2 regions of the Faecalibacterium sp. An192 genome follow, and region 2 is predicted to be linked to the other one. Evidence: riboswitches for the same ligand, from Rfam matches in the RefSeq annotation. Region 2 holds a riboswitch; the other holds the start of a gene.
What was found. A riboswitch is a leader RNA that binds a small molecule or an ion and turns the genes downstream of it on or off. The one in region 2 is predicted to bind thiamine pyrophosphate.
Positions count from the first base shown of each region.

Region 1 (10,837 bases), on a different contig from region 2:
TACACCTCGTCGGTGATGACAAAGGCGTCGTACTGCAGAGCCAGCTGGCCAATGCCCATCAGCTCCTCCCGGGTGAACACCTTGCCGCAGGGGTTGGAGGGGTTGCAGACGATGATGCCCTTGGCACCCTGGCGGAAGCCGTCCTCGATCAGGGACAAGTCAAAGTTGTACTCCGGCGGCACCAGAGGCACATAAATGGGCTCTGCGCCCGACAGGATGGCGTCGGCGCCGTAGTTCTCGTAGAAGGGCGAAAAGACGATGATCTTGTCGCCGGGGTTGCAGATGGTCATGACGGCGCACATCATGGACTCGGTGCCGCCGCAGGTCACCACGATTTCCTTGTCCGGGTCGATGGTCCGGCCAATGGCACGGCCCTGCTTTTTGGCCAGGGCCTCGCGGAAATTCTCGGCGCCATAGGTCACCGAATACTGATGGGGGCCCTCATAGGCCACCTTGGCCAGAGTGTCCAGAATTTCCTTCGGGGGATCAAAATCCGGAAATCCCTGGGAAAGGTTGATGGCTCCATATTCATCGCTGATTCGGGTCATACGGCGGATGACGGAATCCGTAAAAGTCCCGACGCGGTCACTCAGTTTAGGCATAGTGGTCTTCCTCCTTGATCTTTCGACACGATGTCATTATAATAGGGTGTAACGTAACGTTACAGTCAAGAGGAAAGTTGTATATTTATGCAGAAAAATCCAAATCCATGTATAAATACAGGCGAGTTCGCCCGTTTATGCAATACCAACAAGCGGACCCTGCTCTATTACGACGAAATCGGGCTGTTTCGGCCCGCGTTCACCGACGAAAACGGCTACCGCTACTACAGCGAAAACCAGTGCGACCTGTTTTTCACCATCCGGTGTTTGCAGGAAATCGGGATGCCTCTCAAGGAGATCCGCAGCTACATCGACCACCGCAGCCCCGAGGCCCTGCAGCAGCTGCTGGGCCAGCAGAAACTGAAGGTCCAGCAGGAGCTGGAAAAGCTCCGCCGGATTGAGCAGGTCATCGACAACAAGCTGGGGCTGGTGGACCTGAGCCGTCAGCCCCAGGTCACCGCCCACATCGGCAGTGTGGGGCTGGAACAGCTGCCCGCCGAGTATCTGGTCGTCAGCCCGCCCATCAACACCGACGACCACGACCAGGTTTTTGCCGCCCTGTGCAGCCACATCGGCTACTGCAGCCGCCACCGGCTGAACGCCGGCCATCCCTACGGGGCCATGGTTTCCACCGAGTTCCTGGCCCGGGAGCAGTGGGGGTGCTACTCCCACTTTTTCACCAAGGTAGTGGACGAGCCCAAAGGGCATCCCTGTCACCAGAAGCCGGCGGGCGAATATGCCGTGACCTATCTGGCCGGGGATTACTACAACGCCGCCCCGGCGTTCCGGCTGCTGCAGGAATATCTGGCCCAAAATCACCTTCGCCCCGGGGCCTTCTGCTACAAGGAAGCGGTGCTGGATGAGGTGTCCATGGCGGACCCTTCCGGCTATCTGACCCGGATTTCGGTGCAGGTGTTCCGGTAAGACTTTTCACGTTTTCCCGCGGGGCATTCCTTGAAGTCTGCCCCGCTTCACCCGGTCATTCAGGAAAGAAGGGATGGTATGACCAAACTCAACCAAGACGGGCTCCATGCAAAGCCAGTGTGCTGCGACCTTTGCATGGAGTAACGGCTGTCGCAGTGAACTTTTGCTGGCTTTGCTGCCTGATGCATCTGCAAGGAGGAAAGCCCGCATATGAAATACGTCAACGCCAAAAACCTCCTTCCCGAATCCCTTGTCCGGGAGCTGCAGCGGTACATTCAGGGCGGCTATCTGTACATTCCCGCCGATGCCGCCCAGCCCAAGCGCTGGGGTGAGGTGTCCGGCTACCGCCAGGAGCTGGAACGCCGTAACCGGCAGATCCGCCGGGCCTATCGGGAAGGCACATCCATGGAGCAGCTGGCAGACCGCTACAGTCTGTCGCTCTCCGCCATCCGCAAAATCATCTATCACAAATAATCTTCCGGGGGCCGCTGCGCAGCGGCCCCTTTTCGTGTGCACAAAACGGTTCTGCATCATCCGGTGGATGAAAATTCCCCGCTCTTTGCGGTATCCTGAGACCATCCAAACAACCGGAGGACACCATCTATGTGCACACGTTTTCTTCACCGCGGGGATGACATCATCACCGGCTTCAACTTCGAAATTGATCTGGCCGTCTGGGACCACCAGGTGGTCCTGGAAAATGACCGCTTTTTCATCGGCATTCTTCGCCCCGACGGAGTCCGCCACTCCTACCACGGCGTTCACCGGAACGGCAATGCGGGCACCCTTCTATACGTCCACGGCAACCCTGCCGGGGCCTACCGGGAAGGGCCCGACTGTCTGACCATCGCCGACCTGACCGAGCGGTTCATCCGGGCGGAAATCACCTTTGACCAAGCTCTGGCCCTGGTCCAGACCCACCGGATTGTCTACGCTCCCGACGCCACCATGCAGGCCATGCTGTCCGACCGCCAGGGGCGGGTATTGATTGTTGAGCCGGGCATCGGCTGGCGGGCAGAATACGCCCCCTATTCCCTGATGGCCAACGCTTCCCTGCTGGATCCGGCAAGCACCGCTCCCTTCGCGTTGCCGGGGGACGACCGCTATCAGCGGGCCGAACAGCTGCTGAAGGGCAGCAGCGCCGGCTTTTCGGTTCGGGACGGCCTGGCCCTGCTGGAGGAGGTCCATCAGGAGGGCATCTGGGCCACACGGGTTTCCTTTGTCTATTCGGTCCGGGAACAGGCAGTCTATTACACCGAAAACAACCGCTTCGATCGGATACAGGTTTACCGGTTCCCGGACGGACCGGGCCTCCCCTCTTCCCGCACCGTTTGACATTGTATTGACAAGGGGCGCGATTCGCGCTATACTGTAACCCGACAAGGGCCGCGCCCATCTTTGGCGCAAAAAGCATCCTGCCTGCGTTTATTTTTATCAAGCCGCAGACAAAAAAGCGCGTTTCCCTGTCCAAAAACCACATACTGGGGAGCTTGTAAACAGGCTGAGAGGAAGGTGTGACCTTCGACCCGTAAACCTGATTTGGATAATGCCAACGTAGGGAAAACAACGCTTTCTTTTTCGGAGATGCCAAGTCAGGCGTCTCCGATTTTTTTATTTTCTTCCGGGAGGAGGCTGAGAGAGACGGAATCCGCGGCCCGGCCGCGGCGGACCAAGGGGAGCGCCTTGGGTCTTGTAGTACAGCGATGGGAAGCCGTGTTCCGGCGTGAGAGGAAGCCAGCAAGCTTCGACCGACCTTTTATGGGCAAAGTTTACCCATTTCACCCATGGGAAACGTCGCTGGAACCGCCGTTTCTCACATTGCATCTCAGAGGAGGATCTATTATGAAAAAGACCAACGTTCACAAGCTCACTGTCGCCAGCATCCTGTGCGCCGTCGCCGTGGTGGGCAGCCTGTTTTCTTTCCCGGTATTCGGCAGCAAATGCGCCCCCGTCCAGCACATGGTGAACATTCTCTGCGCCGTGCTCCTGGGGCCCCAGTATGGCATTGCGGTGGCCTTTGTCGCCAGCCTTCTGCGGAATCTGCTGGGCCTGGGCAGCCTGATGGCCTTCCCCGGCAGCATGATCGGCGCGCTGCTGTGCGGCCTGGTCTACTGGAAAACCAAGGCCCTGCTGCCCACCCTGCTGGCTGAAGTGTTCGGCACCGCCGTTCTGGGCGGCCTGTGCGCCTATCCGGTGGCCATCCTGCTGATGGGCCAGAGCGCCGGCAGCATCGCCTTCTATGCCTACATCATCCCCTTCCTGGTGTCCACCGCCGGCGGCGCCATCCTCTCGGGCATCATCCTCTATGCGCTGCGGGATACCGGCGTCTGGGCGCAGGTACAGGCCACCCTGCGGGGCAAAGCATAACAGGAGGAAACCTTCATGTTTCAGGAAATCGCAGCCAATGTGCGGGCCAAAACGCCCCTGATCCACAACATCACCAACTACGTCACCGTCAACGACTGCGCCAACATTCTGCTGGCCTGCGGCGGCAGCCCCATCATGGCCGATGATATCGGCGAAGCAGAGGAAATCACGGCCCTGTGCAGCGGGTTAAACCTCAACATCGGCACCCTCAACCAGCGCACCATTCCCGCCATGCTGGCCGCCGGGCGGCGGGCCAAGGAGCTGGGCCATCCGGTGGTACTGGACCCGGTGGGAGCCGGCGCGTCCGCTCTGCGGACCTCCACCGCCCTCCGGCTGCTGGAGGAGGTCAGGCCCACGGTGGTCCGGGGCAATATCTCCGAGATCAAAACCCTGGCTCTGGGCAGCGGCAGCACCAAAGGGGTGGACGCCGATCTGGCCGACCGGGTTACCCCGGAGAATCTGGACCAGATGGCCGCCTTTGCCCGGGAATTTTCGGCCCGGTGTGGCGCCGTTCTGGCCATCACCGGGGCCATCGACCTGGTGGCCGACCCCGACCGTGTTTTCTGCATCTACAACGGACACCCCGACATGAGCCGGGTCACCGGCACCGGCTGTCAGCTGTCCGCCGTGACAGCGGCCTATCTGGCCGCCAACCCCGACGATCCCCTGACAGCCGCAGCGGCGGCTGTCTGCGCCATGGGCCTGTGCGGCGAAATCGCCCACGCCCGTCTGTCCCCGCTGGACGGCAACGCCAGCTATCGAACCTACATCATCGACGCCATGTACAACCTGACGCCGGAAGCACTGGAACAAGGAGCACGCTATGAAATGCGATAAACACACCATGCTGGTCTACGCGGTGACCGACCGGGCCTGGGTCGGACAAATGACCCTGGCCCAACAGGTGGAGGCCGCCCTCCAAAACGGCGCCACCTGCATCCAGCTGCGGGAAAAGGACCTGGACGAGGCCGCCTTTCTGCAGGAGGCCCGGGAGATGGCCGACCTGTGCCACCGCTATCACGTCCCCTTCATCGTCAACGACAACGTGGATATTGCCATCGCCTGCCACGCCGACGGCGTCCACGTGGGCCAGGATGACATGGCCGCCTCGGACGTCCGCAAGCGGGTGGGTGACGACATGATGATCGGTGTGTCGGCCCACACGGTGGAGGAAGCGCTGGAAGCCGTCCGCAACGGAGCCGACTACCTGGGCCTGGGGGCGGTTTTCTCCACCTCCACCAAGACCGACGCCGGGGCCATGTCCTTTGACACCCTCAAGGCCATTTGCGACGCGGTGGATGTGCCCACCGTGGCCATCGGCGGCATCTCCCCTGCCAACATCCTGCAGCTGAGCGGCAGCGGGGTGGACGGCGTCGCGGTGGTCTCGGCCATCTTCGGCGCACCTGACCCCGGTCAGGCCACCGCCCGTCTGGTGGAGTTGTCCCGCCGGATGGTGACCGGGCAATAAGGCCCGACCCATTTGGACGAATCGCTCCCGGCCCCGCCGGGGGATTCACAGCGGCACATTGGGGGCACCACCTTTTGCCGCTTTAGAAAACAATGCTGAACCCGAAAGGAGAACCACATCATGAAACTCAAGACAGCATTGACCATTGCAGGCAGCGACTGCAGCGGAGGCGCCGGCATTCAGGCTGATCTCAAAACCATGACCATGAACGGAGTCTATGGGATGAGCGCCATCACCGCCCTGACCGCCCAGAACACCACCGGTGTGACGGGGATCTCGGAGGTGACGCCGGCGTTTTTGCAGCAGCAGATCGACATGGTCTTTGACGACATCCGGCCGGACGCCGTCAAGATCGGGATGGTATCCTCTGCGGCCCTGATCCAGGTGATCGCCCAGCGGCTGAGCCATTACCAGGCCCAGAACCTGGTGGTGGACCCGGTGATGGTGGCCACCAGCGGTTCGGCCCTGATGGAAAACGATGCCGTCGCCACCCTCAAGAAGCTTCTGCTGCCCATGGCCACCGTCATCACCCCCAACATCCCCGAGGCGGAGGCCCTGTCGGGCCTGTCCATCCGGGATGAGGCCGGGATGGAGCAGGCCGGCAAAGCCCTGCATGAGGCCTTTGGCTGCGCCGTCCTGGTGAAGGGCGGCCACAGCATCAACGACGCCAACGACCTGCTGTACAGCGGCAGCGGGGCGGTCTGGTTCCAGGGCAAGCGCATCGCCAACCCCAACACCCACGGCACCGGCTGCACCCTCTCCTCTGCCATCGCCTCCAACCTGGCCAAGGGCTATTCCCTGGAGGATTCCATCCGCCGGGCCAAGGATTACCTGTCCGGCGCGCTGGCCGCCATGCTGGATCTGGGCAAGGGCAGCGGCCCGCTGCACCACGGATTTGACCTGCGGGGAACGTTTGCAGAAAGCATGGAATAAGAACACTCTGAATGTCTGAAAGGAAGGCAACCCAATGAGAAATTACACCACCCAGATGGACGCCGCCCGGCGCGGCATCATCACCCCTGAAATGAAAGCCGTCGCCTCCAAGGAATACCGCACCGAGGAGGAAATCCGGGATCTGGTCGCCAAGGGCCAGGTGGTCATCTGCGCTAACAAGCTTCACACCTGCATCGACCCCAACGGCGTGGGCTCGATGCTGCGCACCAAGATCAACGTCAACCTGGGCGTCTCCCGGGACTGCAAGGACTACGACGTGGAAATGCAGAAAGTGATGACCGCCGTTCACATGGGCGCGGAGGCCATCATGGACCTGTCCTCCCACGGCAACACCCAGCCCTTCCGCCGGAAGCTCACCAGCGAGTGCCCCGCCATGATCGGCACCGTTCCGGTGTACGACAGCGTCATCCACTACCAGCGCGATCTGGCCACCCTGACCGCCAAGGACTTCATCGACGTGGTCCGGCTCCATGCACAGGACGGCGTGGACTTTGTCACCCTCCACTGCGGCATCACCCGCAAGACCATCGAGCAGATCAAGAAGCACAAGCGGAAGATGAACATTGTCTCCCGGGGCGGGTCCCTGGTCTTTGCCTGGATGAGCATGACCGGCCAGGAGAACCCCTTCTACGAGTACTTCGACGAGATCCTGGACATCTGCCGGGAGTACGACGTCACCATCTCTCTGGGCGATGCCTGCCGTCCCGGCTGTCTGGCCGACGGCAGCGACGTGTGCCAGATTGAGGAGCTGGTTCGGCTGGGCGAGCTGACCAAGCGCGCCTGGGCCAAGGACGTCCAGGTGATGGTGGAGGGCCCCGGCCACATGCCCATGGACCAGATCGAGGCCAACATGAAGATGCAGCAGACCCTCTGCATGGGCGCTCCCTTCTACGTTCTGGGCCCCATCGTCACCGACATCGCCCCCGGCTACGACCACATCACCGCGGCCATCGGCGGCGCCATTGCCGCATCCGCCGGGGCGGCTTTCCTGTGCTATGTCACCCCCGCCGAGCACCTGGCCCTCCCCAACGTGGAGGACGTCAAGCAGGGCATCATCGCCTCCCGCATTGCGGCCCACGCCGCCGACATCGCCAAGAAGGTCCCCCATGCCCGGGACCTGGACGACGCCATGGCCGACGCACGCCGGACCTTTGACTGGGAGAAGCAGTGGGAGTGCTCCATCGACCCGGAGACTGCCAAGCAGATCCGTGCCGACCGCGCCCCCGAGCAGGAGGACAGCTGCTCTATGTGCGGCAAATTCTGCGCGGTGCGCAGCATGAACAAGGCCCTGAACGGCGAATACATCGACATTCTCTGAGCCCTTCCCTCCGACAAAGCAAAAGGACGCATCTTTGGCCCACCGGGCGTGAAAGATGCGTCTTTTTCATTTTTAATCGACAGTATGATGTGTTTTTCTGCAAAGTATAATATCTTTACAGCTTATTTTGACCCCATTTGGCGCTTCAGGCTGCCGAATTCTCCCGCCGCATGGCGAAATAGCCGATGAAAATGGTCCAGACATAGGCGCAGGTCTTGGGGATCATCAGCATGCCCACCAGAGGCACCGTATCGGCCCACAGAACCACCGGGATATAGAACCCGAAGCTCAGAACGATGGTCAGCCACACCCAGCGGAAGGCCCGGTCCTGATGGCTCTTGGCGCTCTGATAGAACAGAACAATCACCAGCAGGCCCAGCAGCGCAAAGGGGATGTTGCGGTAGATCCCCCAGGACAGAGGAGCGTTGGCGCTCAGCCACTGGTTCTGGGGCATCAGACAGAGCAGCACCCGCACCCCGGCCAGCAGGTACACAGCGGCCGTCAGTTCCCTGCGGCCGGTGACCTGGTAGCGCTTGCGCCAGACGTAGTAGAGCAAGACGTAAAACACCGTCATGGTCACCGAGGTGATGGCTTTGCCCAGGCCCAGGGGGACGGTGTAATTCTCCAGGCCGGTGGTGCAGAGGGCCACCGCCCGGGGCACCAGATGGAAGGAGTCCCCTGCCCCCAGCACCACGGCCATCCAGCCGAACAGCCGGAACTGGGCATTGCCCTTGCAGCCCCGTATCATCAAAATACCTACCGTGATGACAGTGGTCAGATAGACCACGTCAAAAAGCGTTTCCATGATTGCCTGCATAAACTCATTCTCCTTTTGTTGTTGCAGATCTATTTTGCACCGCGGCCCGGTCCAATATAGCCCGGCCGTAGTTGCGTCCAAACAAGAGCCCGGCCAGGAGCAGCGACGCCCCCAGCCCCGAATAGAACACCGCGATGAACCGCTCGGGCGCCAGACCCGACACCCGAATTCCGATGCCGCCGCCCATCATGAACGCCATAATGGCGAAGGCCTTGGCGTCAAAAAACTTAAGGAAAAACTGCCTCTCCTCCCCATATCCCTGGATGCGTCTGGTGTGTTTGCCCACCAGGCGGCCAAAGACAACCACTTGGAACACTGCGAACACCGCCGCCGACAGCAGCACATTCAAGCCGGTGGCATATCCTTTGTAAGACTGCAGACCAATCCGCAGAATATTTACCCCTGCGGCGCTCCACACCAGGCAGGCCAGCAGCAGGAGGGTTTCCCGCTTAACTTTCATACCATCCTTCCCTTCAAATGAACATTGTTCAGTTTGAGCCGTAAAAAATTCCCACCCGGGGCGGGAATTTCAATAGAGGGTTCTGCGGACAATCTCCAGCACCGCGGAGGGGTCGTAGTCCCGCCGCAGCAGGGCCGACAGCATCAGCGAAAAGAGGACATCCGCAAAAATCTCGGGGGTAAAATGGTCGTTGAAGGCATCGGGGCGAATGTGGGGATCTCTCCGAAGCACAAAGCACAAACCATCCAGAATGTGCTGCCAGGTCTGCTGCATTCTCCGCTTTCCGTCCGGCTTCTCCTCCTGCATAAAACCCAGCGAGTGGAGGGTGAAAAAGCCGGGGTACTCCCGATATCCATAGGCCATCCGCTCATACATCCAGGTAATACAGGCCTGGGTGTCCTGAAAAACGGCGTCATCCTCCGGCTGATGGAAAATCTCGCACCAGATGCTCTCCACGGCAGACCCCACCAGCTCGGACTTGGAGCTGAAATAGTTGTAGATCGACCCCACCGACACGCCGCAGGCGGCGGCCACCGAGCGCACATTCAGCGCCGCAATCCCCTGCTGCCGGATCAGTTCCCGGCTGGTGCGGAGGATTTCTTCTTTGGATGTGACCACTGTGTTCATCTCATCACCTCAATCTGAACATCGTTCAGTATACAGACCCAACGGCCATTTGTCAAGGGGAAATTTCTTTCCAGAGTGATTTTTCAGCGGTCCTTGTACATCCGGACCACCAAAAATCCCGCCGCCAGGGCGATCGCGGCGGCAATGGCATTGAAGATGATTTTCATTGCTTTGCGCTCCTTTCGTGGACGATTCTCCATTGTATGCAGTATAGCAAAACAATGTTTCCCCCAGGTTTCCGTTTTGTGAAGGGCGGGTGAAATCTGCGGGGACCGTTCCACCCTGTGCGATTGACTTTCGGCCCGGGCCTCACTATAATCACAGCAGATACATCATCACACCGAGGATACAACCATGAAAACCATTTATTACAACGGCGCCGTTTATACCGGCACGCTCCCTTTGGCGGAAGCCTTCATCGAGGAGGACGGCCGCTTTGTCTTTGCCGGCACCAGCCGCCAGGCTCTGGAACACCAGCAGGACGGCGACCGGCTGGTGGACCTGGCGGGTCAGTTCGTGTGCAGCGGCTTCAACGACAGCCATATGCACCTGCTGGAGCTGGGCTACACCCTCCAAATGGCGCCCCTGGCCCAGCACACCGGCCGTCTGGCTGATCTCCTGGACTGCCTGCGAGACTTTTTAAAGCAGCATCCACGGCAGAACGGCGCCTGGCTGATGGGCCGGGGCTGGAACGAAGATTTCTTCTCCGACGTCCACCGGATGCCCGACCGGCACGACCTGGACCAGGTGTCCACCGAGGTTCCCATCTGCATCACCCGGGCCTGCGGCCACTGTCTGGTGGTGAACAGCCGTGCCCTGGACCTGCTGGGGATTTCCGCCCAGACGCCCCAGCCGGCCGGCGGCCGGATCGGCCTTGCAGACGGCGAACCGGACGGCCGCTTCTTTGACAACGCCATGGAGCCGGTCTACGCGGCCATTCCTGCACCCGACATCGAATCCCTGAAAGAGATGATTCGGCTGGCCTGCCGGGAGTTGAATGCCCGCGGCATCACCAGCAGCCAGACCGACGACTACTGCGTCTTCCGGGCCATCCCCTGGCAGCAGGTGGATCAGGCCTATCAGGAGCTGAAAGAGGCCGGCCAGCTGACGGTGCGGGTCAACGAACAGTGCAACTTCGCCACCCTTGCAGACCTGCAGGGCTTCATGGCCGCCGGCGGACAGACCGGCAAGGGAGACGACCTGTTCCGGACCGGTCCGGTCAAGATCATCGGAGACGGCGCTCTTGGGGCCCGTACCGCCCTTTTGAGTCAGCCCTATGTGGATGATCCGTCCACCTGCG
Region 1 covers NZ_NFKB01000058.1:4,817-15,653, forward strand. The annotation lists gene B5F27_RS13775 (pyridoxal phosphate-dependent aminotransferase) at 1-602, opposite strand, end outside; gene B5F27_RS13780 (MerR family transcriptional regulator) at 690-1,526, shown strand; gene B5F27_RS13790 (CD3324 family protein) at 1,737-2,000, shown strand; gene B5F27_RS13795 (conjugal transfer protein) at 2,130-2,861, shown strand; TPP riboswitch at 2,999-3,104, shown strand; gene thiW (energy coupling factor transporter S component ThiW) at 3,369-3,893, shown strand; gene thiM (hydroxyethylthiazole kinase) at 3,909-4,730, shown strand; gene thiE (thiamine phosphate synthase) at 4,717-5,361, shown strand; gene thiD (bifunctional hydroxymethylpyrimidine kinase/phosphomethylpyrimidine kinase) at 5,482-6,294, shown strand; gene thiC (phosphomethylpyrimidine synthase ThiC) at 6,329-7,633, shown strand; gene B5F27_RS13825 (hypothetical protein) at 7,779-8,450, opposite strand; gene B5F27_RS13830 (hypothetical protein) at 8,455-8,910, opposite strand; gene B5F27_RS13835 (TetR/AcrR family transcriptional regulator) at 8,980-9,537, opposite strand; gene B5F27_RS13840 (amidohydrolase) at 9,892-10,837, shown strand, end outside.
Region 1: another riboswitch for thiamine pyrophosphate. It lies ahead of thiW (energy coupling factor transporter S component ThiW); the one in region 2 lies ahead of thiT (energy-coupled thiamine transporter ThiT).

Region 2 (10,837 bases):
TGCACTCGTCGTTGGACAGATGGCCCCGGGGGCTTTCGATGCGGGCCCGCAGGTAATAGGGATAGGGCCCGTTGCGGAGCATGTAGGGGTCGTAGTTGCTCTCCAGGGCCACCAGGTCGCACCCGGCCAGGGCGGCGTGGACCGCCGGGGTCAGGACGCCCAGGTCGGTGGCAATGGACATCACTTTCCCCTCGGGGGTGGTGATGCGGTAGCCCACGCAGGGCACGTCATGGCTGGTGGGGAAAGCCCGCACCCCGAACCCGCCGATTTCCTCCTCGTCGCCGGTCTGGGGGTCCAGCACATGGACCGGGCACCCCGCCGGCAGCACGCCGCCGGCCTCCAGCGCATCCAGGGTGGCCTGGGCCCCGTACACCGGCAGCAGATGCCGTTTGAGGAAGGTGGCCAGGCCCTTGACGTGGTCGCTGTGCTCGTGGGTGATGAGGATACCGGCGCAGTCCGCAGCCTGGAGCCCCACCTCCCGCAGCGCGCCGGTGGTGACCCGCACCCCCTTGCCCATGTCGATGAGCAGGCAGCGGCCGCCGCTGCGGACCACGCTGCAGTTGCCCGAGGAACCGGAATAAAGCGAGATGAATTCTGCCATGGGGGAAAAGGGCCCTCCCTGCCCTGGGTGTACAACGAATCAAAGGAGCCGCGCCAGGCCGGTGCGACTCCAGGGATTCAGGGTTGGTTCGGTTTTGTTACAGAGCCTGCTCCAGAGCGGCGGGGACCCGCTCCACCTTGCGGATGTCGGCCCCCAGGCCCTGCAGCTTTTCCACAATGTTTTCGTAGCCGCGCTCGATGTGGCTGATCTCCTCGATCTCGCTGGTGCCGTCGGCCATCAGGGCCGCCACCACCATGGCCGCGCCGGCCCGCAGGTCGCTGGCGTGGAGGGGGGCGGGCATCAGCCGCTCCACCCCTTCGATCACCGCCACCTGGCCGTCCACCTGGATGTTGGCCCCCATCTTCCGCAGTTCATCCACATAGCGGAAGCGGTTGTCCCAGATGCCCTCGGTGATGGTGCTGGTGCCCTTGGCCACGCTGAGCAGCACGCCCATCAGGGGCTGCATGTCGGTGGGGAAGCCCGGATGGGGCATGGTGTTGATCTTGGTGGGCAGGATGGGCCCGGTGCGGGTGACCCGGACCGCGTCGTCAAACTCCTCCACCTCGGCCCCGCAGCGCCGCAGCTTGGCGGTGATGGGTTCCAGGTGCTTGGGGGTGACGTTGTGAATCATCACGTCGCCGCCGGTGGCCGCCGCGGCCACCATATAGCTGCCGGCCTCGATCTGGTCGGGGATGATGCTGTAGGTGCAGCCGTGCATCTGGCTGACGCCCCGCACTTTAATCACGTCGGTGCCGGCGCCGCGGACGTCCGCGCCGCACATGTTCAGGAAGTTGGCCAGGTCCACCACGTGGGGCTCCTTGGCGCAGTTTTCCAGGATGGTCTGGCCCTCGGCCATCACCGCCGACAGCATGGCGTTCATGGTGGCGCCCACGCTCACCTTATCAAAGAAGATGCGGGCACCCTGCAGCTTCTCCTTGGCCCGGACCGTGATCATGCCGTAATCCACACTGTCCTGGGCGCCCAGAGCGCTGAAGGCCTTCAGGTGCTGGTCGATGGGGCGGGGGCCCAGATTGCACCCGCCGGGCATGGCCACCTGGGCCTTGCCAAAGCGGGACAGCAGCGCCCCCAGGAAATAGTAGCTGGCCCGCATCTGCCGGGACAGGTCGTCCGGCACGTTGGTGCTGACCAGATGGGTGGTGTCGATCTCGTAGGTGTTGCGGTTGAGCATCCGCACCTGGGCGCCCAGGGCGCTGAGGATGTTCAGGCTGACGGATACGTCGCTGATGTTGGGCAGATTCTCGATCACACAGACGCCGGCCGCCAGGATGGTGGCGGGCAGGATGCCCACCGCCGCATTTTTGGCGCCCGAAATAGCGACTTCGCCCTGCAGGGGCTTGCCGCCGGTAATTACAAACTTCTCCAAAGTAATGATCTCCTTCATGGGTCCGCAGATTCAATAAACGTCCCACGCCGCACACAGTCCCTGGGGTGTATCTGAGAATTCAAACATGCTGGATTCTTCGCCCAAAAGATGCAGCTGCAAGGCGCAGGAGCGCCGCACTCCTTGGTGGAATGCAAGCGACTGCAACGCGGCAGATGTGCTTTTGGGCAGAATAAGACAGCGTGGAGGAGTTTTCAGATACGCCCTTAGCCTGGACCGGATTTTTGTACACAGCCAGGCGGATTTTCAGGGCAGCGCAAACACGCCGTTTCCCTTGCGGCTCATCCTATTATACACAACTCCAGGAAAAAAGCAAAGTTTCAGGCCAGAGGTTTGCTCTTATTTTCTGTTTTGCCCAGATTCTCCATATTCATTCGTATTTTTTCTCTCTTTTACACAGAATACACATATTTCCTCCGGGCGTCAAGAGGCAGTTACCACACCCGGTCCTGGACCTCGGCCTCCTTGATCCAGCCCAGCTGATAGGCAGCCACCAGCTGTTTGAGGTCATGTACCTTTTCCCGCAGGGTCTCGCCCTCGTCGATGTCCTCCACCAGCACCCGGTGGTTCTCCTGTTCCAGGATGTTTTCCCGGGAGACGATGTCGATGTTTTCGGTGATGGCCTTTTCGGCGCTGATGAAGGGCTGATGGGTCCGCAGGGACATATCCCGGCTGGAATAGGTCAGGGTATAGCCGGCGATGCCGGTTTTCTCGTGGTAGGCACGGCAGAACCCGCCGTCAATGACAATCAGCCGGCCGCCCCCCTTGATGGGGCTCTCGCCGTTTTTCTCCTTTACCGGCACATGGCCGTTGATGATGTGGCAGGACCCCGGCAGCCCGAATTCAGACAGAATCCGCCGGCAGGCGGCCTCGTCGTTGTACCAGGTATAATAGGGGTCCTTCACCTCGGCGTGGGTGGCGGGGTCGGCCACATAGATCCGCTCAAAGGTGGTCATGGCGCTGCGGCCGAACAGGGGCGACAGCTTGCCGCACCACAGATACCACAGGAAATCCTGGCCGCTCTGGCGGGCGGCGCTGCCCTCGGGGCTGTAGTAGCCCCGGCGGGCCCGCTCGTCGCAGTAGTCCATCAGGGCCCGGCCCGAATAGGTCCGGCCCTCGAACCGCTCGGAGGCAAAGGAACCCTTCTCGGTCATGGGCACCGCCCCGTGGTAGAGGAGGTTGCCGTTTTCGATGTGGTAGACGCTGCCCTTGGCGTACAGAAACCGGACGTGCTGCTGGAGCTTTTCGCTCTGGCGGAAAGAGGCCACCAGCCGGTCAATGACCATCTGCTCGTCCTCGTTGAGGGCGGCGGGGTTGGCGGGGTCCACGGTGGGGAAACTGGTGTCTCGCAGGGGGTAGTCCTTCCCGGCGATGTTCACCGTCCCCTTCTCCCAGTCGATCCGGCGCAGGTAGTCCCTGCCTTCCATCTGAAAATCGGGGTTGCGGTCGATGACGGCGCACTCCAGCTTGAATAGGATGATGGAGATGGCCTTGTGCATGACGGCGCAGCGGTGGAGCATTCCCTCGGTGTAGGGGCCCCGGGCGGCGTCGGTGTGGGGCATCCAGATGGACAGATCGTCCTGGCCGTAGTATTGGTCGGCCAGCCGCTGGAGATGCCGCAGGTTGATGCCGTAGATGTCCTCCAGCATCCCGTGGTTGTGGTAAGCCAGGGTGGTTTTCATGACGGTGGCGGCACAGATGGGGCTGCCGGCGGCGGCGCCCATCCACACCACGTCGTGGTTGCCCCACTGGATATCCACGCTGTGATGCCGCAGCAGCAGGTCCAGAATGATGTCGGGCCGGGGGCCCCGGTCAAACAGGTCCCCCACAATATGGAGCTTGTCCACCGCCAGCCGCTTGATCAGCTCGCACAGGCGGGTGATGAACCGGTCGGCCCGGCCGTTCTCGATGATGCTGCCCACGATCTGGCCGTAATACAAATCCTTGTCGTGGTCCTCGAAATGGGCGTGGAGCAGCTCGTCCAGCACATAGCCGCAGCCCGAGGGCAGGCAGGACCGGACATGGTTGCGGGTGTGTTTGGAGGACACCAGGCGGCAGATATCAATGAGGCGCAGCAGGGTCTCGCTGTACCAGTTTTCCAGGGCGGACTGGCTGGGCTGGCGGGCCTTGAGCTGGGGCAGCTTTTCCGCCGGGTAATAGATCAGGGTGGCCAGCTCGGCCCGGGTCTCGGCGGGAACCGATTCCCCCAGGACGGCGTCCACCTTCTCACGGATCACCCCCGAGGCCGAGTTCAGGATGTGGACAAAGGCCTCGTTTTCCCCGTGGAGGTCGCTCATGAAGTGTTCGGTGCCCTTGGGCAGCTTGAGCAGGGCCTGGGTGCTGATGATCTCGCTGGCGGCCGCCGCCTGGGACGGGTAGTCCCGGGCCAGCAGGTTCAGGTATTTCAGATTTTTGCGGATTTCGTCGGTTTCGGTCTGCATGGATCATCCCTCCTTGCGCGCCGGAGCGCGGCGCAATGCTTCTCAATCCGTTCTTTTCAAAGGATACAAGTTTTTTCAATACTCAGTATAACACGCCGGGCAGAAAAAATGGTATACTGTTTGCAGGTCAAATCCGTAAATCTTTTGGAAGGGACTTTATGCACTATGTCTACAACCTTCACCATCCCCAGCCGCTGTGACCTGTGCCCCCGGCGCTGCGGCGCAGACCGCGCCGCCGGCCGTGCCGGATACTGCGGCGCCGCCGGCACCCTGAAAGTGGCCCGGGCGGCCCTCCACTTCTGGGAGGAGCCCTGCATCAGCGGCACCCGGGGCAGCGGCACCGTGTTTTTCTCGGGCTGTGCTTTGCGGTGCTGCTACTGCCAGAACTACCCCATCAGCGCCCAGGCCTTCGGCAAGGAAATCACCGTGGAGCGGCTGGCCGGGATTTTCCTGGACCTCCAGGCCCAGGGGGCCCACAACATCAATCTGGTGACCCCCGGCCAGTGGCAGCCCTGGATTATCGCCGCCCTGGACCAGGCCCGGGCCGCCGGGCTGCACCTGCCCATCGTCTGCAACACCGGCGGCTACGAAACCGTCGAGAGTGTGGCCCGCTGGGCGGGGTACATCGATATCTGGCTGGCCGACCTGAAATACATCTCCCCTGCCCTGGCGGCCGACCTGTCCGCCGCCCCCGACTACCCCGCCGCCGCCAAAGCCGCCATCGAGGCCATGCTGGCCCAGGCGGGCCGCCCCGTCTTTGACGGCGAGGGCATCCTCCAGCGGGGGGTAATTCTGCGGCACCTGGCCATCCCCGGCCACACGGATGACAGTTTCCGGGTGCTGGACCAGATGGCCGCCTGGAACGACGCCGACCCCGGCTGTTTCCTGCCCAGCCTCATGAGCCAGTTCACTCCCTTCTATCAGGCCGCCGACCACGGCATCGGGCGGCGGATCACCACCTACGAATACCGCCGGGTGGTGAACTACGCCATGGACAAGGGCCTCACCACCGGATACATGCAGCAGAAGAGCAGCGCCCGGGAGGAATACACCCCCAGCTTCGACCTGACGGGGGTGTGATGGGGGGCGGATTTCGGCGGCGCGGCGCGGAAATCCCCGCATTTTGATCCAAATGCACAGCAGGTTTCCACAAATTTTGGCACATTGCCTCCAACGTTTTGGGAAAGCTGCTTGAAATTCTCTGCGAAAAGCAATATAATGGATACAACACTGAACGTGCGGCCTTTGGGGCCTGCACCCGCCCACCGGGAACTTGAAGGAGGAGCCCTATGGAACACTACAATCCTCTGTTGAGCAGAGATACCGACGCGCCGAAATTCATCACCTGCGGTGAGATCATGCTCCGTCTGACCCCGCCGAACTACGAAAAAATCCGCATGGCCTCCAGCTTTGAGGCCAGCTACGGCGGCAGCGAGGCCAACATCGCCCTGGCGCTGGCCAACCTGGGCGTGGACAGCACCTTTTTCAGCGTGGTGCCCAACAACAGCCTGGGCAAGAGCGCGGTGCGGATGCTGCGCTCCAACGACGTCCACTGCACCCCCATGATTCTGGCCACCCAGCAGGATGTCCCCACCCACCGTCTGGGCACCTACTACCTGGAGACCGGCTACGGCATCCGGGCGTCCAAGGTCACCTACGACCGCAAGCACAGCGCCATCACCGAGTACGATTTCTCCCGGGTGGACCTGGAGGCCCTGCTGGACGGCTACGACTGGCTGCACCTGAGCGGCATCACCCCGGCCCTGGCCCCCAACTGCCGGGCCCTGACCATGGACCTGCTGAAAACCGCCAAGAAAAAGGGCCTGACCGTCAGCTTTGACGGCAACTTCCGCAGCACCCTGTGGAGCTGGGAGGATGCCCGGGACTTCTGCACCGAGTGCCTGCCCTATGTGGACGTGCTGCTGGGCATCGAGCCCTATCACCTGTGGAAGGACGAGAACGACCATTCCAAGGGCGACTGGAAGGACGGCGTGCCCCTGCAGCCCAGCTATGAGCAGCAGGACGAGATCTTCCAGCGGTTCATTGAGCGGTATCCCAACATCAAGTGCATCGCCCGCCATGTGCGCTACGCCCACAGCGGCAGCGAGAACAGCCTGAAGGCCTTCATGTGGCTGGACGGCCATACCTTCGAGAGCAAGCTGTTCACCTTCAATATTCTGGACCGCGTGGGCGGCGGCGACGCCTTCGCCAGCGGCCTGATCTACGCCATGCTCCACAACTACAAGGCCATGGACATCATCAACTTCGCGGTGGCCAGCAGCGCCATCAAGCACACCATCCACGGCGACGCCAACATCACCGACGACGTGGGCACCATCCGCAACCTGATGAACATGAACTACGACATCAAGCGTTAACTTCCCCCCAAAACCACCGCACCCCCGGACGCCCACAGCGCCCGGGGGTGTTTTTTGTTGGGAACGGCCCGTCGGGCCGGGTTTTACACCTGGATGGTCTGGCCGGTGGAAAGATAGGCCAGATGGTCCATGTACTCCTTCATAAAGGCGTACTGCTTGCGGCCGGTGCAGTGGCAGGTGTAGAAGTCGGTGCCGTAGGCCGACAGCTGCCGGGCGTAGCCCGCCAGGGCGTCGTCCAGGGGCATGGTGTTGAAGTGGAAGCCGCCCACCAGCACATCCGGCCGGAACCAGTCCACAATATTCAGAATCCCCTTGTGGGAGCACCCGCTGATCAGCACCCGACGCCCGGCGTCCTCGATCAGGAGATAGTGCTCGTGGCGGAAGTCCTCGGGCCGGAACGCTCCGTCCTCCTCCACCGTCAGGCCGAAGCTGCCCAGGTCCTCCCGCTTGGGCAGGCCGTTGCAGGTGGCCAGGGTCAGGCCGGGGGCAATCTCTTCCCGGTCCCCCACAAAGCGGAGCCGGGGACTGGACGCCAGGGCCGTGTCCAGGCCGATGTACCGCTCCTCCCCGTGGTAGTGGGGCTCAAAGGCGTGCTGGTTCAGGTAGACCGGGGCGGTCTGGTTCAGCTCCAGAAACCGGGCCAGGCCGCCGCCGTGGTCGTAGTGTCCGTGGGACAGCACCGCCAGGTCCACCCCCGCCAGGTCGATGCCCAGGGCCTCGGCGTTGCGGGCAAAGAGATCGGTCTGCCCCATGTCAAACAAAATCCTGTGGCCCAGGGCCTCGATGTAGAGGGAGAGGCCGTGTTCCTTGTCCAGGCGCTCGTCGGAGGTGGTGTTTTCCACCAGCGCTGTGATGTTGATCATTGTTTCACCGCCTTTTCGGATTGTGCCGGGGCCCTCCGGCCGCCGGCTTTGGCTTTATTATAGCGCATTTCGCCCCAAAAGGGAACGCGCCCCCGTCCCGGGGCAAGAAAATCCCGTCCCGGGGGTTGACATTTTTCCACAGTTGTCTATACTGGACGGTGGACATGAAAACAGGGGCGCCGAAAGGCTGAGATCCGCGCAAGCGGAGTACCCTCCAACCTGATCCGGGTAATGCCGGCGTAGGTAAGTTTGCGGAACGTCCGGTTTTGTAAACACCCCATGCGCCTGCTGCAAAGCGGGCGCTTTTGTTTTTGTGTACTACTTTTTTGAGGAGCGATTTCTGATGACCAAAACCTATTCCAAGACCCGCATCCTGGTGGAATGCGCCCTGATGATTGCGGTGGGCACCGTTCTGTCCAACATCCGCATCTTCACCATGCCCAACGGCGGCAGCGTCACCCTGCTGAGCATGCTGCCCTTTGTGCTGGTGTCCTTCCGCCACGGCGTCAAGTGGGGCCTGTTCACCGGCTTTGTGAACAGCCTGCTGCAGATGCTGCTGGGCTTCTGGGCTCCCCCGGTGCCCACCTTCCTGTACTTCCTGGGCGAGGTGCTGCTGGACTATGTGCTGGCGTTCATGGCCCTGGGCCTGGCCGAGCTGTTCGCCCGTCCCTTCTCCAACCGGGCGGCGGGCATCGCCGTGGGCACCTTCATGGCCGGCTTCCTGCGGTTCATGTGCAGCTTCCTGTCCGGCGTGCTGATCTGGGGCAACCTGAACGAGGGCCTGTCCGCCTGGGTCTACAGCCTGACCTACAACGCCAGCTACATGCTGCCCGAAACCATCATCACCCTGGTGGCCGCCCTGCTGATCTACAAGGCCGCACCCCAGCTGTTCCTGGAGCAGGAAAAGGCTGCCGCCTGATTCAGCCAAGGTCTTTTGTATCTGCGTTGTTTTTCCGCCGCTTCCCGGATGCCGTCCGGGAGGCGGCATTTTTTTGCAAAAAATTGCAGAAAAACAGTTGACATTCCCCCTCTCCTCTGCTATAATAACTGACGTCGCCGGTGCACAGCACTTAAGACAGTCAAGAATATGGGGGTATAGCTCAGCTGGGAGAGCGCTTGAATGGCATTCAAGAGGTCAGCGGTTCGATCCCGCTTATCTCCACCAAGACACCTGCTTCAATCGAAGCGGGTGTTTTTTGTTTGTATTGCCTGCGGCAGTCTGGTTCCGGGCGGCGGTTCGGCCATGCCCTGGCCCGGCTGACCGCCAGTCCCTGGGGCGCCCTCTGCCGGGACGAAACCGCAGCCTTTGCCGCTTTTTGAAGGATGCCCGCAACAAAAGTCCCCGCCGTTCCCGGCGGGGGCTTTGCTGTTTCTATGTGGGTTCAGGCTCAGTTTTTGGTACCGTTGTTGTCCTTGCCTTTTTTGCCGAAGCGATACTCCTTGCCCTCGCGGATGCGCTGGAGGTTGGAGCGGTGCATGTAGATGACCATGCCGGCCATAATGGCGCCGCCCACCGTCATCACCACCACATCGTGGAGGCCGTAGCCGCTCAGCAGGCCATAGGCCAGGGTCAGGAAGGGATAGGAGGCTGCTGCTGTAATGCTGCCCAGGGAGACCATGCCGGTGGGGATCAGGCAGACCAGAAAGACCACCATCAGGAAGGGAATCAGCACCGGCTGGACCGCCAGAATGGTGCCGGCCGCCACCAGGACGCCCTTGCCGCCCTTGAAGCCGAAGTAAATGGGCTTCAGGTGGCCGATGACTGCCAGAATGGCGGCCAGGTAGATCCCCAGGAACTGGGAGAACAGCTGGCCCGACATATAGCCGAACAGCCACCGGGCAATGCACACCGCAGCCACGCCCTTCAGCACGTCGCCGGCGGCGGTCATGGCGGCGGCCTTCTTGCCGAAGGTGCGCAGCATATTGGTCATGCCGGCGGCGCCGCTGCCGTGGCGGCGGACGTCGTCGTGGTAGACAAACTTGGACACCAGGATGCCGGTGTCAATGCTGCCCAGCAGGTATGCCTCCAGGGCAACCGCCAGGACGATCAGAAAATCCATCAGCATAGGGATTCCTCCTTTGAATCAAGCAGCGGCAGGCCCTGTGTTCACACAGGCTGTATCTGCAGGACCCGCCTTCCTTCGCCGGTACCAAAAGCCCCGGCTGGCTGGCCGCATCCATGCAGGCCGGGGCCATTTCTTCCAGGGTTGATTACACGTCTTTCGCCCCGACCTGCCCGCTGCCGCGCTCGCGGACCACCAGGCGGATGGGGGTGTGTTCCAGGCTGAAGCTCTCGCGGATCTGGTTGATGAGGTACCGCTGATAGCTGAAGTGGAACAGGGGCTTGGAGTTGACAAAGGCCACAAACGTGGGCGGACGGGTGGAGGCCTGGGTCAGATAGAAGATTTTCAGGCGGCGGCCCTTGTCCGTGGGGGGCTGCACCCGGGCGGTGGCCCGGGCCAGCATCTCGTTCAGGACGCCGGTGGGCACGCGGGCGCCGTTCTGGGTGTCCACGTCCCGGATCAGCCGCATCAGCCGGTCGATGTTATAGCCGGTCTGGGCCGAAATAAAGATGATGGGCGCATAGCTCATGAAGCTGAAGCACTCGGCATACCCCCGGCGCTGCAGTTCCATGGTGTTGGTCTCTTTGCCCTCCACGGCGTCCCACTTGTTGACCACGATGATGCAGGCCTTGCCCTGTTCGTGGGCATAGCCCGCAATCTTGCTGTCCTGCTCGGTGAAGCCCACGGTGGCGTCCACCAGGATCAGGGCCACGCGGCTGCGTTCCACCGCCGCCAGGGCCCGCACCACCATATACCGCTCCAGGCCTTCCTCGATGTTGGAGCGGCGGCGCAGGCCGGCGGTGTCGGTAAAGATGAACTTGCCATAGGCGTTGTCCACCGGGGTGTCGATGGCGTCCCGGGTGGTGCCGGCCTCGTCGGCCACGATCATCCGGTTTTCGCCCAGGATGCGGTTGGTCAGGCTGGACTTGCCCACGTTGGGCCGGCCGATGATGGCCACCGGAATCCGGTCCTCCTCCACCACCGTCTCGGAAAAGTCCAGATGGGCGCAGACGGCGTCCAGCAGGTCGCCGGTGCCATGGCCGTGGACCGCCGACACCGGCATCACCTCATCGAATCCCAGGTTGTAGA
Region 2 covers NZ_NFKB01000006.1:13,336-24,172, forward strand. The annotation lists gene B5F27_RS03305 (MBL fold metallo-hydrolase) at 1-601, opposite strand, end outside; gene B5F27_RS03310 (UDP-N-acetylglucosamine 1-carboxyvinyltransferase) at 699-1,985, opposite strand; gene B5F27_RS03315 (fructose-1,6-bisphosphatase) at 2,438-4,444, opposite strand; gene B5F27_RS03320 (radical SAM protein) at 4,610-5,524, shown strand; gene B5F27_RS03325 (sugar kinase) at 5,734-6,822, shown strand; gene B5F27_RS03330 (MBL fold metallo-hydrolase) at 6,906-7,685, opposite strand; TPP riboswitch at 7,848-7,949, shown strand; gene thiT (energy-coupled thiamine transporter ThiT) at 8,029-8,604, shown strand; tRNA gene B5F27_RS03340 (tRNA-Ala) at 8,775-8,850, shown strand; gene plsY (glycerol-3-phosphate 1-O-acyltransferase PlsY) at 9,074-9,751, opposite strand; gene der (ribosome biogenesis GTPase Der) at 9,897-10,837, opposite strand, start outside.